Regions from separate parts of the Pontibacter locisalis genome, predicted to be linked through region 1. Evidence: riboswitches for the same ligand, from Rfam matches in the RefSeq annotation. Region 1 holds a riboswitch; the other holds the start of a gene.
What was found. A riboswitch is a leader RNA that binds a small molecule or an ion and turns the genes downstream of it on or off. The one in region 1 is predicted to bind S-adenosylmethionine.
Positions count from the first base shown of each region.

Region 2: another riboswitch for S-adenosylmethionine. It lies ahead of ACFSRY_RS06400 (ATP-grasp domain-containing protein); the one in region 1 lies ahead of metH (methionine synthase).

Region 1 is NZ_JBHULU010000012.1:298,419-307,579, reverse strand. Features, by position in the region: gene ctlX (citrulline utilization hydrolase CtlX) at 1-545, shown strand, start outside; gene metF (methylenetetrahydrofolate reductase [NAD(P)H]) at 606-1,562, opposite strand; gene metH (methionine synthase) at 1,611-5,342, opposite strand; SAM riboswitch class I at 5,394-5,503, opposite strand; gene rpmA (50S ribosomal protein L27) at 5,705-5,974, opposite strand; gene rplU (50S ribosomal protein L21) at 6,047-6,358, opposite strand; gene ACFSRY_RS09425 (ribonucleoside-diphosphate reductase small subunit) at 7,002-7,961, shown strand; gene ACFSRY_RS09420 (ribonucleoside-diphosphate reductase subunit alpha) at 8,325-9,161, shown strand, end outside.
Region 2 is NZ_JBHULU010000009.1:155,738-164,898, reverse strand. Features, by position in the region: gene ACFSRY_RS06415 (zinc-dependent metalloprotease) at 1-463, opposite strand, end outside; gene ACFSRY_RS06410 (nuclear transport factor 2 family protein) at 726-1,148, shown strand; gene ACFSRY_RS06405 (VF530 family protein) at 1,201-1,437, shown strand; SAM riboswitch class I at 1,554-1,656, shown strand; gene ACFSRY_RS06400 (ATP-grasp domain-containing protein) at 2,024-3,007, shown strand; gene ACFSRY_RS06395 (LLM class flavin-dependent oxidoreductase) at 3,009-4,046, shown strand; gene ACFSRY_RS06390 (L-lactate permease) at 4,128-5,576, opposite strand; gene ACFSRY_RS06385 (RecQ family ATP-dependent DNA helicase) at 5,638-7,545, opposite strand; gene ACFSRY_RS06380 (hypothetical protein) at 7,653-8,429, opposite strand; gene ACFSRY_RS06375 (ABC transporter ATP-binding protein) at 8,745-9,161, opposite strand, start outside.

The DNA.
Region 1 (9,161 bases):
TGCCAGACCCTAAGTTCTTAGAAGGCACAGGCAGCCTGATCCTGGACAGGATTAACAAAATTGCCTATGCAGCCTTGTCTCCGAGAACTGAACTGGAGCCACTGCAGGAGTTCTGCAACAGGCTTGGTTATAGTTTAACAACGTTCCGGGCATATGGTCCAGCAAAAGAGTTGATCTACCACACGAACGTGCTGCTCTGTCTCGGTGAGACTTTTGCTGTTATCGGGTTAGATGTGGTGGATACAAATGACCGGAAAGCTCTAACCCGGCAGCTTAAAAGTACAGGCAAAGAAATAATAGAACTCACCGCCCACCAAACCCACAACTGCTTTGCGGGTAATATGCTGCAATTACGCAACCAAAAGGGCGAGCGAGTCCTTGTTATGTCTGAGGCAGCTTATAATTCTCTTACAGAAGGTCAACTACAAAAGCTTAAACAGCACAACCATACTTTACTGCATTTCCAGATACCCCTGATTGAGCAATGTGGCGGGGGCAGCGTGCGCTGCATGATCGCTGAAATTTTCAAACCCGAACAAGCATAAAAAAGGCTGGAGTTGTAGCTCCAGCCTCAGGTTAGTTAGTATAGTTGTTTAAGGTGTGTTCTAGAATAATGCTTCTGCAACCTTACGCACAGACTCTGACTTTCCCATGGAGTAATAGTGGAGGCAAGGTACGCCAAACTCCATCAGCTCTTTAGACTGCTGAATTGCCCACTCTACCCCTACCTGTGCAGCTGCTTTGTTATCGGCACAGGCTTCTACGGCATCCGCAAGATCGCAGGGTATTTCGATGTGGAACAGGCTTGGCAACAAAGTAAGCTGCGTCTTGGTGGTCAGTGGTTTAAGGCCTGGGATGATGGGCACATTTATCCCTTCCTCCCGGCAGCGGTTCACAAAGTCAAAGTACTTTTGGTTATCAAAGAACATCTGTGTGACGATATACTCGGCTCCAAGATCCACCTTCTTCTTAAGCCAGCGCAGATCTGATCTTAGATTGGGAGCTTCAAAATGCTTCTCAGGATATCCTGCAACTCCAATACAAAAATCGGTGCAGCTGTTAGTTACCTGCTCATCATCAAGATAACAGCCCTTGTTCATGTCTACCACCTGTCCTATTAACTCAGATGCATAGTTGTGCCCACCCGGCTCCGGAACAAAGCGTTGTTCACTCTTCACACAGTCACCCCGCAGCACCAACACATTATCTATACCTAAAAAGTGGAGGTCGATGAGCGCATTTTCTGTTTCCTCTTTACTGAAGCCCCCACAGATCAGATGGGGCACAGTATCCACCTTGTAGTGGTTTTGTATAGCAGCACAAATACCTACAGTTCCCGGACGTTTACGGGTGGTAATCTTCTCTAGCAGTCCATTCTCCCGCTTTTTATACACATATTCTTCCCGGTGGTAAGTAACGTCGATAAACGGCGGCTTAAACTCCATCAGCGGGTTTATGTGACTAAAAAGGGTTCTCATATTCTCCCCTTTCAGCGGAGGTAGTATTTCAAAAGTGAACAGCGTGTTGCCGTTGGCATTCTGGAAGTGTTCTGTTACTTTCAATTTAGCTTGATAATTAAATTACTTGATGTTTGATTTATAAATGGGCTCCTACACCGCCTGCTGCGCTATTTGCTTTGGCTCATAATTCAGGTTTGGCGATAGCCAGCGCTCCAGTTCTTCTTTCGGCATACCTTTACGCTGCGCAATGTCAGCCACCTGATCTTCGCCTATCTTACCTAAACCGAAATAGCGTGATTCCCGGTGAGAGAAGTATAAGCCACTAACTGCTGCGGCCGGGTACATGGCCAGGTTCTCAGTAAGAGTAACTCCTGTTTCTTCGGCATTCAGCAGGTTAAACAGCGTGATCTTCTCTGTATGATCAGGGCAGCCAGGATAACCTGGAGCAGGACGAATACCTTTGTACTGCTCCTTAATCAGCTCCTCATTGCTAAGATGCTCCTCAGGAGAATAGCCCCAGAGCTCCCTGCGCACCTTCAGGTGCATTAATTCTGCAAAGGCCTCTGCCAAACGGTCTGCCAGCGCTTTTACCATAATGGAGCTGTAGTCATCGTGCTCGGCTTCATACTTCTCCAGTAGCTTTTCGATACCGAAGCCCGCTGATACGACAAAACCTCCGATATAATCCTGCACGCCTGTTTCTTTGGGCGCAATAAAATCAGAAAATGCTAAGTTAGGCACATCTCCACCTTTCTTGCCCTGCTGCCTCAGAGTATGAAACTCCGTAAGCACTTTTTCACGTGAATCATCTGCATATACTTCAATGGTATCGTCAGCCTCTACGTTGGCAGGATAAAATCCAACTACGGCACGGGCTTCCAGAAGCTGCTTATCCACAAGCTCTTTCAACATTTCCTGTGCATCAGCAAACAGCTTCCGCGCTTCCGTACCTAATTCTGCATCATCGAGTATTTTAGGATACTGCCGCTTTAGCTCCCAGGTATGAAAGAAGGGCGTCCAGTCAATATATGGCACTATTTCAGATAATGGATAATTGGTAAATACTTTGTTGCCCAGGAAGCTTGGCTTTACTGGCTGAGTAGTTTCCCAATTGACTTTGTATTTATTAGCCCGGGCTTCTTCTATGCTTGCGAAGGCGCGGTCCCTGGTTCGCCCTAGATGATCTTCACGCAGCTTTTCATACTCCGCCCTTATTGCTGCAATATAAGCCTCCCGGTCACTACCTAATAGGCTGCTCACCACCGTCACGCTTCGGGAGGCGTCATGTACATGCACTACTGGCTCGCTGTACTGCGGTGCGATCTTTACAGCAGTGTGGACCCGTGAGGTAGTTGCCCCACCGATCAATAGCGGAATCTTCATGCCCCTGCGCTCCATTTCCTGGGCCACGTATACCATCTCATCCAACGACGGTGTTATGAGCCCGCTCAGACCAATAATATCTACCTGCTGCGCTTCTGCCTCTGACAGTATTTTATCCAGGTGCACCATTACACCCAGGTCTATGACTTCATAATTATTACAGGCCAGCACCACACCTACTATATTTTTCCCGATGTCGTGCACATCGCCTTTTACCGTGGCCATAAGAATAGTACCTGCCGTAGATTTAGAGGTGTCTGAGGCTAGTTTTTCCTGCTCCATAAATGGCAACAGGTAAGCCACTGACTTTTTCATAACGCGGGCACTCTTCACTACCTGTGGAAGGAACATTTTACCAGCACCGAATAAGTCACCAACCACTGACATGCCAGCCATCAATGGTCCTTCAATTACCTCCAGCGTCTTAGTAGCTTTCTGCCTGGCCTCCTCCGTATCTTCCTCTATGTATTCTACAATACCTTTTACCAGCGCATGCTTCAGGCGCTCTTCTACCGGAGCCTCACGCCAGCTGTTGTCTCCCTGTGCCGCATCCCGTCCTTTTCCTTTGATCGTCTCCGCATAAGTCACCAGCTTTTCAGTCGCATCCGGATGGCGGTTGAAGATCACATCCTCGATCAGGTCGCGCAGTTCTGCTGGTATCTCATCATACACACCCATCATACCAGCATTTACAATACCCATGTCCATACCGGCTTTCACAGCATGGTACAAAAACACCGTGTGCATCGCTTCACGAACTGCATCGTTACCCCTGAAGGAGAAGGAAAGGTTACTTACCCCACCACTTACCAGCGCGTGTGGCAGATTCTTTCTGATCCACTTCACCGCCTCGATGTAGTCTACAGCATAATTATTATGCTCTTCTATACCTGTGGCAATGGCAAGTATGTTCGGGTCAAAGATGATGTCTTGTGGCGGGAAACCAACTTCATCAACAAGTATGCGGTAGGAGCGTTCGCAGATTTCAATGCGCCGCGGCAGGGTGTCTGCCTGGCCTTTCTCATCGAAAGCCATAACTACCACCGCAGCACCGTACTGGCGAACTTTGCGGGCCAGCTTCTTAAATGCTTCTTCGCCTTCTTTTAAGCTGATGGAGTTAACGATACTTTTGCCCTGCACGCATTTTAAACCAGCCTCAATAACGCTCCACTTGGAGGAGTCGATCATGATAGGAAGCTTGGAAATATCAGGCTCGGAGGCGATAAGGTTTAGGAAATTCGCCATAGCCTGCTCCGAATCGAGCATACCTTCGTCCATGTTCACGTCAATGATCTGGGCACCACCTTCCACCTGCTGCTGTGCCACAGACAGTGCTTCCTCAAACTCACCGTTTATGATCAGGCGGGCAAATTTCTTTGAACCGGTTACGTTTGTACGCTCGCCGACATTCACGAAAAGGGTATCCGAAGTAATGGTGAGAGGTTCGAGGCCACTATATCGTGGGAGGGGAGGAACCGGGGAAGGGGTGTGCGGCTTATAATTCTGTACGAGGTCTGAAATAACTTTGGTGTGTACTGGCGTTGTGCCACAACACCCACCCAAGATATTTACCAATCCCTCCTTTAGATACTCCTCTACAATAGCACCCATTTGTTCGGCTGTTTCATCGTACCCACCAAAAGCATTGGGCAAACCCGCATTCGGGTAAGCACTAATGTAACAGTCTGAGATACGAGCCAGCTCCTGAATGTGTGTTTTCAGCTGACGTGCACCCAGGGCGCAATTAAAGCCCACACTAAGGATGTTCGCATGGGAAATGGAGTTCCAGAATGCTTCAACGGTTTGCCCGGATAAGGTTCGCCCACTTGCATCTGTGATTGTACCAGACACCATAATGGGTAATTCTTTACCGCCATCCTGCACATACTGCTGTATAGCGAACAACGCTGCCTTGCAGTTTAGTGTGTCAAACACTGTCTCTACCAGCAGCAGATCTGCGCCGCCATCTACTAAGCCACGCACTTGCTCATAATATGCCTCTACCAACTGATCGAAGGTAACAGCGCGATAACCAGGGTTATTTACATCCGGAGAAAGAGAAGCAGTACGGTTGGTCGGGCCAATAGCACCTGCCACAAGTCGTGGTCTCCCGGATACTTTGGCCTCAATTTCATCTGCTGCCTCCCGAGCTATTTTTGCTGACTCATAGTTTAGCTCATACACCAGATCTTCTAGATGATAGTCAGCCATTGCTATACTGGTGCCGCTGAAAGTATTGGTTTCTACTATGTCAGCGCCAGCCTCCAGGTATTCTGCATGAATGGACTTGATAATATCCGGACGGGTAATGGAGAGCAAATCATTATTCCCCTTCAGGTCGCCAAGATGATTTTTGAACCGTTCGCCCCTGAAATCTTCTTCTGAGAGCTTGTAACGCTGAATCATGGTACCCATAGCGCCATCTAACACTAGTACACGTTCTTTCAGCAGCTGATAAATGGGGTGGTTGTTCTTCATGTCCGGTGTCTTTCTTCTCATAAGTCTTCTGCAATTGCTTATCAAGAAGGACACCCTAAGGCAGGATATACTCTCTTATCTTTTCCCGGCTAAAGTTTAGCAGAGAAGGGAATTAGCACCAGGCTTTAACAAGGTTGCTAAGACGTCACAGGGCCCTATCCCTCGGTCTTTCTTGATAAGAAGTTACAAATATAAGGATGTATGCGTAAAAAAATAAATTATGTTACACCAAGGTGGTCACCTTGCTACAACTAACGAAAGAGGGGCTGCAAAGAACAGGTGGTATTTGACCAGAGAAGCACATTAAAACAAATAGAGAAGAGGAAATAAAAAAGGGATACCTCACGGCATCCCTTTTTCTCTTGCATCAGCAATGCTTAGAACTAAGCTTCTGCTTCTACTTTAGGAAGTACAGAAACGTAAGAACGATTCTTCTTACCTTTTCTGAATGATACAACTCCATCAACCAACGCGAAAAGCGTGTGGTCTTTACCCATACCTACGTTAGTACTTGGGTGGTGTGCAGTACCTCTTTGTCTTACAATGATGTTACCAGCGATAATGTCCTGGCCACCGTAAATCTTAACACCTAGTCGTTTAGAGTGCGACTCGCGGCCGTTATTAGAACTACCAGCTCCTTTTTTGTGTGCCATTTTGTTTAAAATTTAGTTCAGGTTAGCGGGGCGTCCCCTGAAAAGGTTCTTCGATTAATTTCTTCTTACTGCTTAACCAATGCTCTCGATAAGGACCTTCGTGAAGTGCTGGCGGTGACCATTCTTCTTACGGTATCCTTTTCTTCTCTTCTTTTTGAAAACGATCACTTTGTCGCCTTTCACAGTGCTGGTAAGGATTTTTCCTGTAACCTTAACACCTTCAACGAAAGGAGCACCTAAAGTAATTGTGCCGTTGTCATCAGTAAGAAGAACATTGGTGAACTCTACGGCGTCACCCTCATTGCCGGAAAGCTTGTTAGCGTAGATGAACTTACCGCTCTCTACTTTGGTCTGTTGACCTGCGATTTCTACAATTGCGTACATCAGCTTCAATGTATATTTTAAATTTAGTCTGCAAAAGTACGGCACATAATTTAATTATGCAACGCCTTGTAGTATAAATTGTTAAACCCTGCCCATTCATTACACACCAAAATGTGGATAACAATGTTGAAATCCACAGACCACTTTCTAAGCACCTCAAAATTCACCCTTAATTCATTAAGCACTAACCAGATAAAGGCGACCTCAGTAATCCACATTTTCAACACCCGCTGTGTAAATCTGCTCCAGCCTTCACAAATTTTATCCGCAGACTTAATATTTTACACACTACTCCACCTTCAGGCAACTCTCTTTTTTATCAAAAAGACCACTGAAATACTCAAAACGGCATTTAACAATGATTTAATATTTTATTAGCAATATTAAACCAGAACTATATAGTTGATAACTTATGTGGATAAAGGTGTTTATTTCACCACAACTAACAAGCCATCAACCACTTAAAAGGGTGTTAATAAATTGAACAACTTTAGCCCCGTAATTCAAGTTCAATTCTATATATTTGAAGTCAAGATACTACCGGATGTCAGCCAGACATCTATTAAAACATTAATTTTAATGGGGTGTTTTCTAAGCAGAACTGCTTACCCCTTCAACCAATAAAACACTTAATTATTAGTTTATGGAGCCAATATTACAAGAGAACCCAAACCGCTTTGTACTGTTTCCGATCCAGCACAACGACATCTGGCAGATGTACAAGCAGGCTGAGGCCAGCTTCTGGACTGCTGAAGAGATCGATTTATCGCAGGACATTAAAGATTGGGAAAACCTGAATGACGGCGAGCGCCACTTTATCAGCCACGTACTGGCTTTCTTTGCTGCCTCTGATGGTATTGTGAACGAGAACCTGGCCATAAACTTTATGCAGGAGGTGCAGATACCGGAGGCGCGCTGCTTCTATGGTTTTCAGATAATGATGGAGAACATCCACGCCGAAACTTACTCGCTCCTTATAGATACTTATATAAAAAAGCAGTCTGAGAAAGACTACCTGTTTAACGCGCTGGAGACAGTGCCGTGTGTGAAGAAAAAAGGAGAGTGGGCGCTTAAATGGATCAACAGCGAGAACTTTACAGAGCGCCTGATCGCTTTCGCGGCTGTGGAGGGCATCTTCTTCTCCGGCTCTTTCTGCTCTATTTTCTGGCTTAAAAAGCGCGGCCTGATGCCTGGCTTAACTTTCTCTAACGAACTTATCAGTCGTGACGAAGGTCTGCATTGCGATTTTGCCTGTCTGCTTTACTCTATGCTGAACAACAAGCTCCCAGAGAGCCGTGTGCATGAAATCATCAGAGATGCTGTAACATTTGAGCAGGAGTTTGTAACAGATGCCTTGCCGGTAGACCTGATCGGAATGAACGCGAAGCTGATGAGCCAATACATTGAATTTGTGGCTGACCGACTGCTGGTGGCCTTGGGCTGCAGCAAGATCTACAATGCAACAAATCCATTCGACTTTATGGAGATGATTTCGCTTCAGGGCAAAACAAATTTCTTCGAGAAGCGCGTGGGCGAGTACCAGAAAGCCGGCGTGATGGGAGATAAAGACAAAAACGTTTTTTCTCTAGACGAAGACTTTTAAGATATATAGAGAATTTGTATGTTTAGGAAGCCAAAGGGAAAAAACTCACCTTCTTTCCCTACCTGAACAGTTTCTTTAATATTACAGATTTACCATTCCGGCTTTGGAGTCTTTTAACCCGATTTTGAAGCCGGAGCGGAAATAGCTGGCACCTCGCCACCTAAAGGGGTATCTCTACTCCACTATATAGTAAAAGCATTTTGCTTTACACATAATCTTTTGTACTTCAACGGCTTGTACTCATAAAAGCGTATGGGCTGATTGTATACTTCACCATAGAACAACCACCTCCTGCAAAGGCAGAGGTTCCTGATAAATTCTATTAATAAACCGGGCCCTTGACACCCGCTAAATGTATATGCTATGTTAGTAGTAAAAAGAGACGGCCGACGCGAATCCGTCAAATTCGACAAGATTACAGCACGAATAGAGAAGCTGTGTTATGGTTTGCACATGGATTATGTGTCGCCGATTGAGGTAGCCAAGAAAGTAATCGATGGTATTTACGATGGCGTTACCACTGTGGAGTTGGATAACCTTGCCGCAGAAACAGCTGCATCGCTTACAACCAAGCACCCGGACTACGCTACGCTGGCTGCACGTGTAGCTATCTCTAACCTGCACAAGGTTACAAGTAAGTCGTTCTCTAACACCATGAAGCGCCTTTATACTTACGAGGACCCGAAAACCGGTGAGAATGCTTCTCTGCTAGCGAAAGATGTGTATGAGATTATTCGTAAGAATGCGGCACTGCTGGACTCAACCATCATTTACGATCGCGACTACAACTACGACTATTTCGGTTATAAGACACTGGAGCGCTCTTACCTGCTTCGCCTGGATGGCAAGATAGTGGAGCGTCCGCAGCACATGCTGATGCGTGTGGCCGTGGGTATACACAAGGAGGATATTGAGTCTGCTATTGAGACTTATAACCTCATGTCTGAGAAGTGGTTTACACACGCCACCCCGACTTTATTCAATGCAGGTACTCCAAAGCCGCAGTTGTCTTCGTGCTTCCTGCTAACCATGAAGGATGACAGCATTCCGGGCATCTATGACACCCTGAAACAGTGTGCGCAGATCTCGCAGAGCGCCGGCGGCATTGGCCTTAGCATACACAATGTTCGCGCTACTGGTTCCTACATTAAAGGCACCAACGGTACATCAAACGGTATCATCCCGATGCTGAAGGTGTTT
Region 2 (9,161 bases), on a different contig from region 1:
CTTTTGAAAAAGCGGCAATGTCGAAAGCATACAGGGTAGGCTGGTAATTATTAGCCTTCACTGACAGGTTGATCGGAAGGGAGTCTGCTGCTATAGCACTATAAGATTTCGTTTTCAGTACGATCTTATTGTCTACTTTCTGCCACTCTACCATCTGCTCATTCACAGAAGAACCTGCATTCACATACCCCCCGCCAAGGCCGGAAGGAAGATTAGCAAACCTGCTGATCCACAAAAAGTCGCGGTTTAGCAACGTATCAGGTATTTCGTAGTAATACTTATCTGCTACTTTATGAACTGTGAAAACACCGGCATCTGATTTTGCATCTTTTGTAATAACTTCACCATAGCTTTTGATGCCGTTTTTAGAAGGCTTTGGCTTTTCTGCTTCCACACTACTAGCCGTTCCTTTTTGAGAAGTAGCGGTTTTAGTACTGGAACAGGAAGCCTGTGTAAGTGCCATAAGCAAACCTAAGCTTATAACCTTGTAAGACTTTAGCATGAGTAAGAAGGTAGTTTAAAGTTAGATAAACAGTAAGCTGCATACTTATGCAGCAGATATAGTTTTTAAAGTTAAGGCATCTCGTTATAAAACCCCAATCAGATTTGTTTTTATAGCTAATTGGGATCTTCATGTTTTGATTTTTAATCAGACAGCTAAACCTAAGCACCAGGATTTTCTGTTTTATACTTTATCTTGCAGTGGTTCTCCTACAATTACCTATATGAAGCATTTTACACTTGTTGTTCTGTTTATACTTACTGTAATGTCAGCACAAAGCCAAAACCAGTCTCCAACTCCCTCTGTAGAAGCTCCCGTAAAATTACAATTGGAAGGCTATAACAACCGTGATATTGACACCTTTGTACAGGCTTTCAGCGATAGTGTGAAGGTTTATCGGCAGCCGGGAGTTTTAACCTACCAGGGGAAGGAAGAACTGCGCAAAAGATATGGAGCCATGTTTGCCGCCACTCCTGACTTACATTGCGAGGTGGTTAACAGAATTATTGCCGGAGACGTGGTTATTGACCATGAGAAGGTACAGCGAGTGAAAGACAAACCCCGGACGGATGCCATTGCCGTATACCGTGTGAAGGATGGGAAAATAGTTGAAGTAACTTTTATACCGCCGCACAACGAGCAGTAAGGGGGAGTCCTTTATAAGCAGGAGTCGGGATATTTACTTAATTTTGCACCCTATGGCAGAAGTACAAAAGAACAACCCGCTGCATGGTAAAACCCTGCAGGCGATACTGGAACACCTCGTGGATTATTATGGTTGGGAGGAGCTCAGCCATAAAATCAACATCAACTGCTTTAAGAGTAACCCAAGTATAAAATCAAGTTTAACGTTTTTGCGCAAAACACCCTGGGCACGTGAGAAGGTGGAGAGCCTATACCTGTACACCCTGCGCAGAAGCAGAAAGACTCAATAAGCTGCTGCCTCGCACTTTTTTACATGTACCTACATTATTTATCTTATAATATTTGCTTTTCTAAAAATTAGCTACGACCTTTGTCATCGTAAAGTCAATTATCCTCACAAGGATTTGATTTATAAAGAAGAAGGGAGAGAACAGGCTCTATGAACTTCTAGCAACCAGTCTTGGTACCAGGTGCTAATTCCTGCCTAAAATAATTAGGGGATATAAATTCACAAAAATGGAAATTTCAGCTTACCAGCTTACTGCCGCTCCGGCAAACATTTTCAACCAATCATCATTTGGCGTTTATTCGCTGTCTTCTGTTATAACCTGTTGTTGTTGCTGTTGTTGTTAGTTCAACTGCAATTATTCTGGTATTTGCTGCGCTTTAGAACATCGCAGTAATAAATCTTTTGCAATTCCCTGAACTACTGTAGCCTTTTTGCTTGTGCAGATATGGCTCTCTTTCCTACTATACCCTTTTCAAACGGGCATGGGTGGAGGTTGTTCACTACTCACCTATACCTATTGTTATTGTTTTAACCCGGTGATTTTACATCACCTGTAACACTACACCTATACCTGAAAAAACAATTTTATGTCAACATCATCATCTATAAAACCGGTTGCCATTTTTCATGAGCACCAGGAATGGTTTAAGCCGTTGTTCAACGAACTGGATGCACGGGGCATTCCTTATGTGCGCCTGAACGCTGCTGTACATTCTTATGACCTGGCAGAGAAGGAGGTACCTTACAGCGCCTTCTTTAACCGCATGAGCCCATCGGCTTACCTGCGCAACAATGAGAACGGCATCTTTTACACACTTGGCCTGCTGGCACATTTAGAAGCTAAGGGAGTGCCTGTAGTAAATGGCTATAAAGCATTTCAGTATGAGGCATCAAAAGCACTACAGCTAACCCTGTTGGAAAAACTTGGCTTGCCCTACCCTAAGTCGCGTGTTATCAACCATGCCTCACAGGCAGTGGCAACAGCCGAAGCTTTGCGTTACCCGGTGGTTGTAAAAGCTAATATTGGCGGAAGCGGTGCGGGCATCGTGCGCTACGATTCACCGGAAGAACTTGCTTCGGCAGTTGCAGCCGGTGATGTGAAACTGGGCATTGATCATACGGCTCTTGTACAGGAGTTTATTCCTGCCCGCGACGGTCACATTAACAGAGTAGAGACTTTGGGAGGGAAATACCTTTACGCCATAAAGGTATATACTACCGGTGAAAGCTTTAACCTCTGCCCTGCCGACATCTGCCAGACAACAGGTGGTAAAGAACTGGTGAGAAATGCCTGCGCCATTGATGCTCCGAAAAATGGAATGAAGGTAGAAGGGTTTACACCCTCACAGGAAGTGATTAATGCTATTGAGTTGATTGTACAGTCATCAGGCATAGATGTAGGTGGCATAGAATACATCATCGACGACCGCGATGGGCAATTATATTATTACGACGTGAATGCCCTTTCCAATTTTGTGGCAGACGCAGTGAACGTGATTGGCTTCAACCCGCATGCACGTCTGGTGGATTTCCTGGAAACTAAAGCTCAACTTAAACTACAGGAGGTATAAAATGGAATTCGGATATTGGTTACCCGTTTTTGGAGGCTGGCTCCGCAACGTGCCTGACGAAGGCATGGACACTTCCTGGAATTATGTAAAAAAGCTGGCACAGCGCAGCGAAGACTGGGGGTACAGCTTGTCCCTTATTGCTGAGCTGTACCTGAACGACATCAAAGGCAAAGAAGCACCATCGCTGGATGCCTGGTCAACAGCGGCAGCTCTGGCTGCTGTAACAGAGCAACTAGAGATAATGGTGGCAGTGCGACCAACTTTTCACAATCCTGCCATCCTGGCGAAGCAGGCCGCGAATATCGCTAACATAAGTGGAGGCAGGCTTTCACTTAATGTAGTTTCCTCCTGGTGGCGCGATGAAGCGACAAAGTATGGTATTCACTTTGAGCAGCACGACGATCGGTACGCCCGTACGAAAGAGTGGCTCGATATAGTAACAAGCGTTTGGGCAAAAGACCACTTTTCTTACAATGGCAACTATTATAATGTAGAGGATAACATACTGCAGCCCAAGCCGGTTAAGAAGCCATTCATCTACGCTGGAGGTGAGTCAGAAGCCGCTAAGGCTCTGATATCGAGCCAATGCGATGGATACGTAATGCACGGGGACTCTCCTGAACTCATAGGCAGGCGCATTGCCAACATGCGAGAAAGAAGAGAAGCACTGGGTCTGCCTCCGATGAAATTTGGTGTGGCAGCTTATAGTATAGTCCGTGATAATGAACTGGAAGTAAAAAAGGAGCTCGCACGCATCACTGATGTAAACAATACAGCTGCAGGATTTGATAACTACCAGCAATGGCTGGCAGGCACTCAATTGGAAGGGCAACTCTCACTACAGGAGTACTCTGTATCTAACCGTGGCTTGCGCTCCGGTTTAGTAGGCACTCCGGCAAAGGTGCAGGATAGAATTGCTGCATTTGAGGCAGTTGGGGTTGATTTCTTCTTACTGCAGTGCAGTCCGCAACTGGAAGAAATGGAGCGGTTTTCTGAGGCTGTGATACATGCTCATAAAGGAGCTAAGCTTTCTGCTTAACAAAATACACTTTACAACTAGCAAATCTATAACACTAACTAATCTTAAGCCCCTCTATTTTGCAGAGGGGCTTTTTTGTTACTATAAAAAGAACAGGACCATCCCAAGCAGGCCCACCAACAAAGTGGCCAGTAATGTAGGTCCCATGTTGTTAGAGAGTATTAAGCGATACTCTTTTATGTTGGCAACAGAAGCTGCCGCAATGATGTTAAAAAGGCAGATGGCATTCCCCATAGAGGCTCCCGATAACTGAAGCGCTAACATGGTTACAGGTTCAATGTTTAAAGCAACAGCGGTTTCTAACTGAGACGCACCGAACACAATGTTAGAAATCGTGGTGCTGCCAGTGATGAAAGCGCCCAACACCCCGATAAAGGGAGCTACTACTACATAGGCAGTGCCAAGTGAGCTCATCAGCTCTGCAATATAGCGCACCATAGATGGCTGTGTGACACCGGAGTGAATCATAAGCTGTGCAATTGCAACCGAAGGGAAAAGCACTACAAACACTCTCCCGATCTTCATTAGTAGTTCACCCAGATAGAGCGACTCACTTTTCTTAAAGAAAGCAACTCCCATACCTACTACTAAAAAAGGCAGCAACGGCGATTGCAGTGGTTTGATTGCGCCGTCAATAGTTGTACCGAACATCCCCGGAAAAACAAGCTCCATGCCTATCCAACCTTTTAAAGGCTCCCAAAGCTTTGGCAATAAGAGTAAAAACGCCAGCACGGCATAGGGTAGCCATGGCTTTAAATTAACCGGCCTTTTGCCCCGCCCCAAATAAAGCACTGAAAGCCCCAGCATGGTTAATGAACCCAGTACAGTTGCCAGCTCAGGAACAAGCCACGCAAAAAAGCAAAAGGGTACAGCAAAAAAAGTATACAGGAGGAGTACCTCTTTTCTATGCTCCAACAGGCCATGCTCCCTTGTTACCATCCGGAATACCAGCAGCAGCACCAACACACCTGCCAGTGCAACAAGTAGGGCTGCGGTGATAGCTATGTTGTAAACCTGACTTTCAGAAAGGCCAAGCGGCACCTGTAACCCCGTTAAAACAGGGGTTCCAACAGCTCCAAACAAAGCTACCAGTCCATCAAACAGCAGCACCACCGACACCGACAGAATTGCCCCGAAACCCAAAGCCACAAGAATGAGCGGTACAATGGCTCCTGGTGTACCGAAACCGGCCACACCTTCGAAAAAAGCAGTAAGCCCCAACGCAAGCAGGAAAAAGCGTATCTCTTTAGACGGATGCAGCCTGTCCAGAGAATGACTAATTTGCTCTATCATTCCCGTGTGCTGCATTATATTGTACAGAAATACAGCCCCAAGCACAATCATGAGGATGTTAATGGTCGTAAGCATAGATACTCCCAGCGCACCAAGATATTGATTAATGTCTGCTCCCCAGAAGAAAAAAAGGAGGGTTGTCACCAGCCAACCCACTGTCACTGCCTCCTTCACCCCTCTGAGGAGCGAAAGCGCTACAAGAACAATAATCGGCAACAGAGACAGGAAGTAGATCATTTACAGAAACAAGTATCACTACAAAGCTTTGTACAAAGAACACGTTAAACAGGAAAACAGGTTACCCTAACATTAACTGACCTGATTCTTTATACTTCAGATTACCCAAATCTACCATTTCACGAATAAGTACAGAGACCGCCTCTGAGTGCTTTGGCTCGAACAGGCTTACCAGATCTCTGGGTAAATAAGGCTTTTCTTTTACCAGCTCCAGCACTTTATCACGCAGACGACTTTCGTCCTTTTCTTCCCGCTCCTTTTTCCGCTCAGCAAGACAGAAATCACATACGCGGCAACGCGCATCAGTTATCTCCCCGAAGTATTCCAACAGTAGCTGGGTACGGCACCTGTTATTTGTTTCTACGTAGCGGGCCATCTCTTTTGCCTGTACCTCTGCCCTCTCGCGCAGCTGGTTTAGCTTGTTTATGTTCAGAGGCAAAGAACCTGCACCTTCACGGGGTTTGGTAAAAGTGATCTGAGGTGAATCGCGCTGCGGCTCATATACCAGCACCTGCAATTTATGCAGGTATTCCAGCTTACGGCGCAACTCCTGTTCCTGAATCTTAAGCTGTTGCGCCATTTTACTCTCGGATATTTTCACAAATGAAGCAAAAGCTTCTCCTCCATATATCCGAAGTATCATCTGGATAAGCTTGTCGTGGTCCGGGTTCTTTAACTGAAAATCGTATAGCGCGGTATTATCCATTGCCAGGTTTAGCCTTGACGGAGCATAACACCCTTCATTCAACTGTACATACCCCTCCGACTCAAGCCGTTTCACAGCATGGTGCGCCTGGAGAGCGGGTAGTTTATAGTTTTTTGCAAAGGAAGCAAGATCAAAATCGAAGCTGCTCATGAATCCACTGCCGACTGCTAACTGGTAATAGTTTGCCAGGCATTGATATACTCTCCTGATAAAGTCGACAGGTGGATGCGCATCCTCAATCTTGCTTATTAGCTCAGCAGTATCGTTTGGCCCAAAGAGTATGGTAGCATAAGCATATTTCTCATCCCTTCCTGCACGACCTGCTTCCTGGTAGTAAGCTTCCAGGCTCTCCGGCAGGTCAAGGTGCACTACCAGCCGCACATCCGGCTTATCAATACCCATTCCGAAAGCATTGGTAGCCACCATTACCCGTACTTTGTCGTCTATCCAGGCTTGCTGCACAGCGCTTCGGTCCTCAAACTTAAGCCCTGCATGATATGCTGCTGCCGAAATGAGCCGGCTTTGCAGGAATTTGGCCATTTCAACCGTTTGCCTGCGGCTGCGCACATACACAATACTTTGCCCTGGCATGCGCTGTAGTATCTCCAATAACCGATTTGTCTTGTTTTCAGTGTAGAGGCAGGAATAGGACAGGTTGGAGCGCGCGAAGCTCTTTTGAAATACATTAGCCTTCGGAAACTTGAGTTTCTGCTGGATGTCTTGTTTTACCTCTTCGGTGGCAGTGGCAGTTAAGGCAATTACAGGAACACCGGAAAGTACCTCCCTCAGCTCCGCTAGTTGCAGGTAGGGAGGCCGGAAGTCATACCCCCACTGCGAAATACAGTGTGCTTCATCCACGGCCAGCAAGCTAATCTTCATTCTTTTAACCCGCTCCTGGAACAGATCTGTAAGCAAACGCTCTGGTGACAAGTACAGAAACTTCACATTGCCATACACGCAGTTATCCAGGGTAACATCGATTTCCCGGCGGCTCATCCCAGAATAAATAGCTACTGCATTTATACCACGTTGCTTTAGTTGCGCTACCTGGTCCTTCATCAGGGCGATCAGTGGGGTTATTACCAGGCAAAGACCATCCAGGGCAATGGCAGGCACCTGAAAGCACACGGACTTTCCTCCACCAGTAGGTAGCAGGGCCAGTGTATCATGCCCTCCCAGCACTGAATAGATAATATCCTCCTGTAAAGGCCTGAAGGTGTCATAGCCCCAGTAAGTTTTGAGTATGTGCCGGATGTCTTGCAAGGAGAGTGCTTTTGTGCGAAGATAAAGGATACACAGCAGAATTCAGACACAAAAAAAGCCCCACTTCTTTCGAAGCGGGGCCATAACTACTGGTAATCAAACATTAATTAAGCTGCAGCTGACTGACCGTCTTCACGATCCTCGATAACTTTTTTCAGTTTCTCGATTGCCTGTGCCGCACGCTCCTCGTCAAAACGGTTGATGTTCAAGAGCATCTTCGTCTTTTCCTGACGTGTGATTGTCGGATTGTTCAGCAAGCTGATGATCTCTTCCTTCTGCTTTGCAGAGGCATATCGTACACTGGTACTTAGCTCTTCAGCTTCAGCTTTTGCTTCTGCAGCAGCAGCCGATTTCATAGTAGCTTTCTTTTCAGTTGGCACCGCAGGCTTGGCTGCTTGCTCGTTGCCGCCATAATCCATTTCCTCAGAAGGAGTTGGTTCATAACCGGCAGCACGAATAACCCAGGCCAGAATATTACGATAAGCTTTACCGATTGCCCTGGTCTGCGCCATAGAGGCAATTGCAAACTCCTGATAATACTTTTTACCCTGCTCACGGTTAGAGCAAATCGCAAAACCAGCGCCTACTACCTGCTGACTGCGCAGGTCAAGCAAATTAACCTTTGCCTGGTATTTGATCTCATCGTCTGTACTGATGTTAACCACATGTTCCACTACAGGCAAAATACCTAAACGCGAACCGGCATACTGCCAACCCTCTACGTTTACATACTCCTTACCCTGTATATTCTGGTATAACTTGTTTTCTTTTATAAATTTTGCCAGATCAACAGCCAAATGAAGTGTTTCGTCAGACTTGGCTATGTCGTAGCTTTCGACCTTCGGTTTCTTTTGCACCTTCGTCTCTTTATTTGGTTGATTCATAATAAATTAGCTTTCATGTTTGTTGTACATATATCAAACATAGCTGTACAGCAAATAGTGCAAAAAATCAAAAAAAATATCTGTTTTATTTAACTGATTATCAGTTACTTACAAAATATTTTTCATCAAGTTTTACGCCACTGCTCCAGCTATCGCCAATAGCTAAAAATTGTGCAAAGGGTAAAGAATTAGTACGTAAGAAATGAGGTTTAGGTAAGGGAGTTTTACTTAAAGCCTAACGAAGCAAATGCATATAAGCAGCGCCCCCTGTAATTGGCAGGGAGAATAGAAATACAGCAGGATGGGGTATTTGCTTTAAATGATGTGCGACTCCTGCACAATCATTCCGTCCTTCATTACCAGTGTCCGGTCTGCCATTTCTGCCAGCTGCTCATTGTGGGTAACGATGACGAAGGTTTGGTTGAACTCACTACGAAGGCGGAAGAATATGTCATGCAGTTCCTGTGCATTCTTGGAGTCCAGGTTACCGCTTGGCTCATCGGCAAAGATAATCTGAGGAGAATTAATCAATGCCCTGGCAACTGCTGTACGCTGCTGCTCCCCACCCGACAGTTCAGACGGTTTATGGTGCAGGCGGCTTGTGAGGCCAAGCATGTCGAGCAGATTCTCAGCCTGTTCCTTTACCTCTTTCTCAGGTCTTCCGGCTAGCAGGCCTGGTAAGCTGGCATTTTCTAAGGCAGTGAACTCAGGGAGCAGGTTATGGAACTGAAA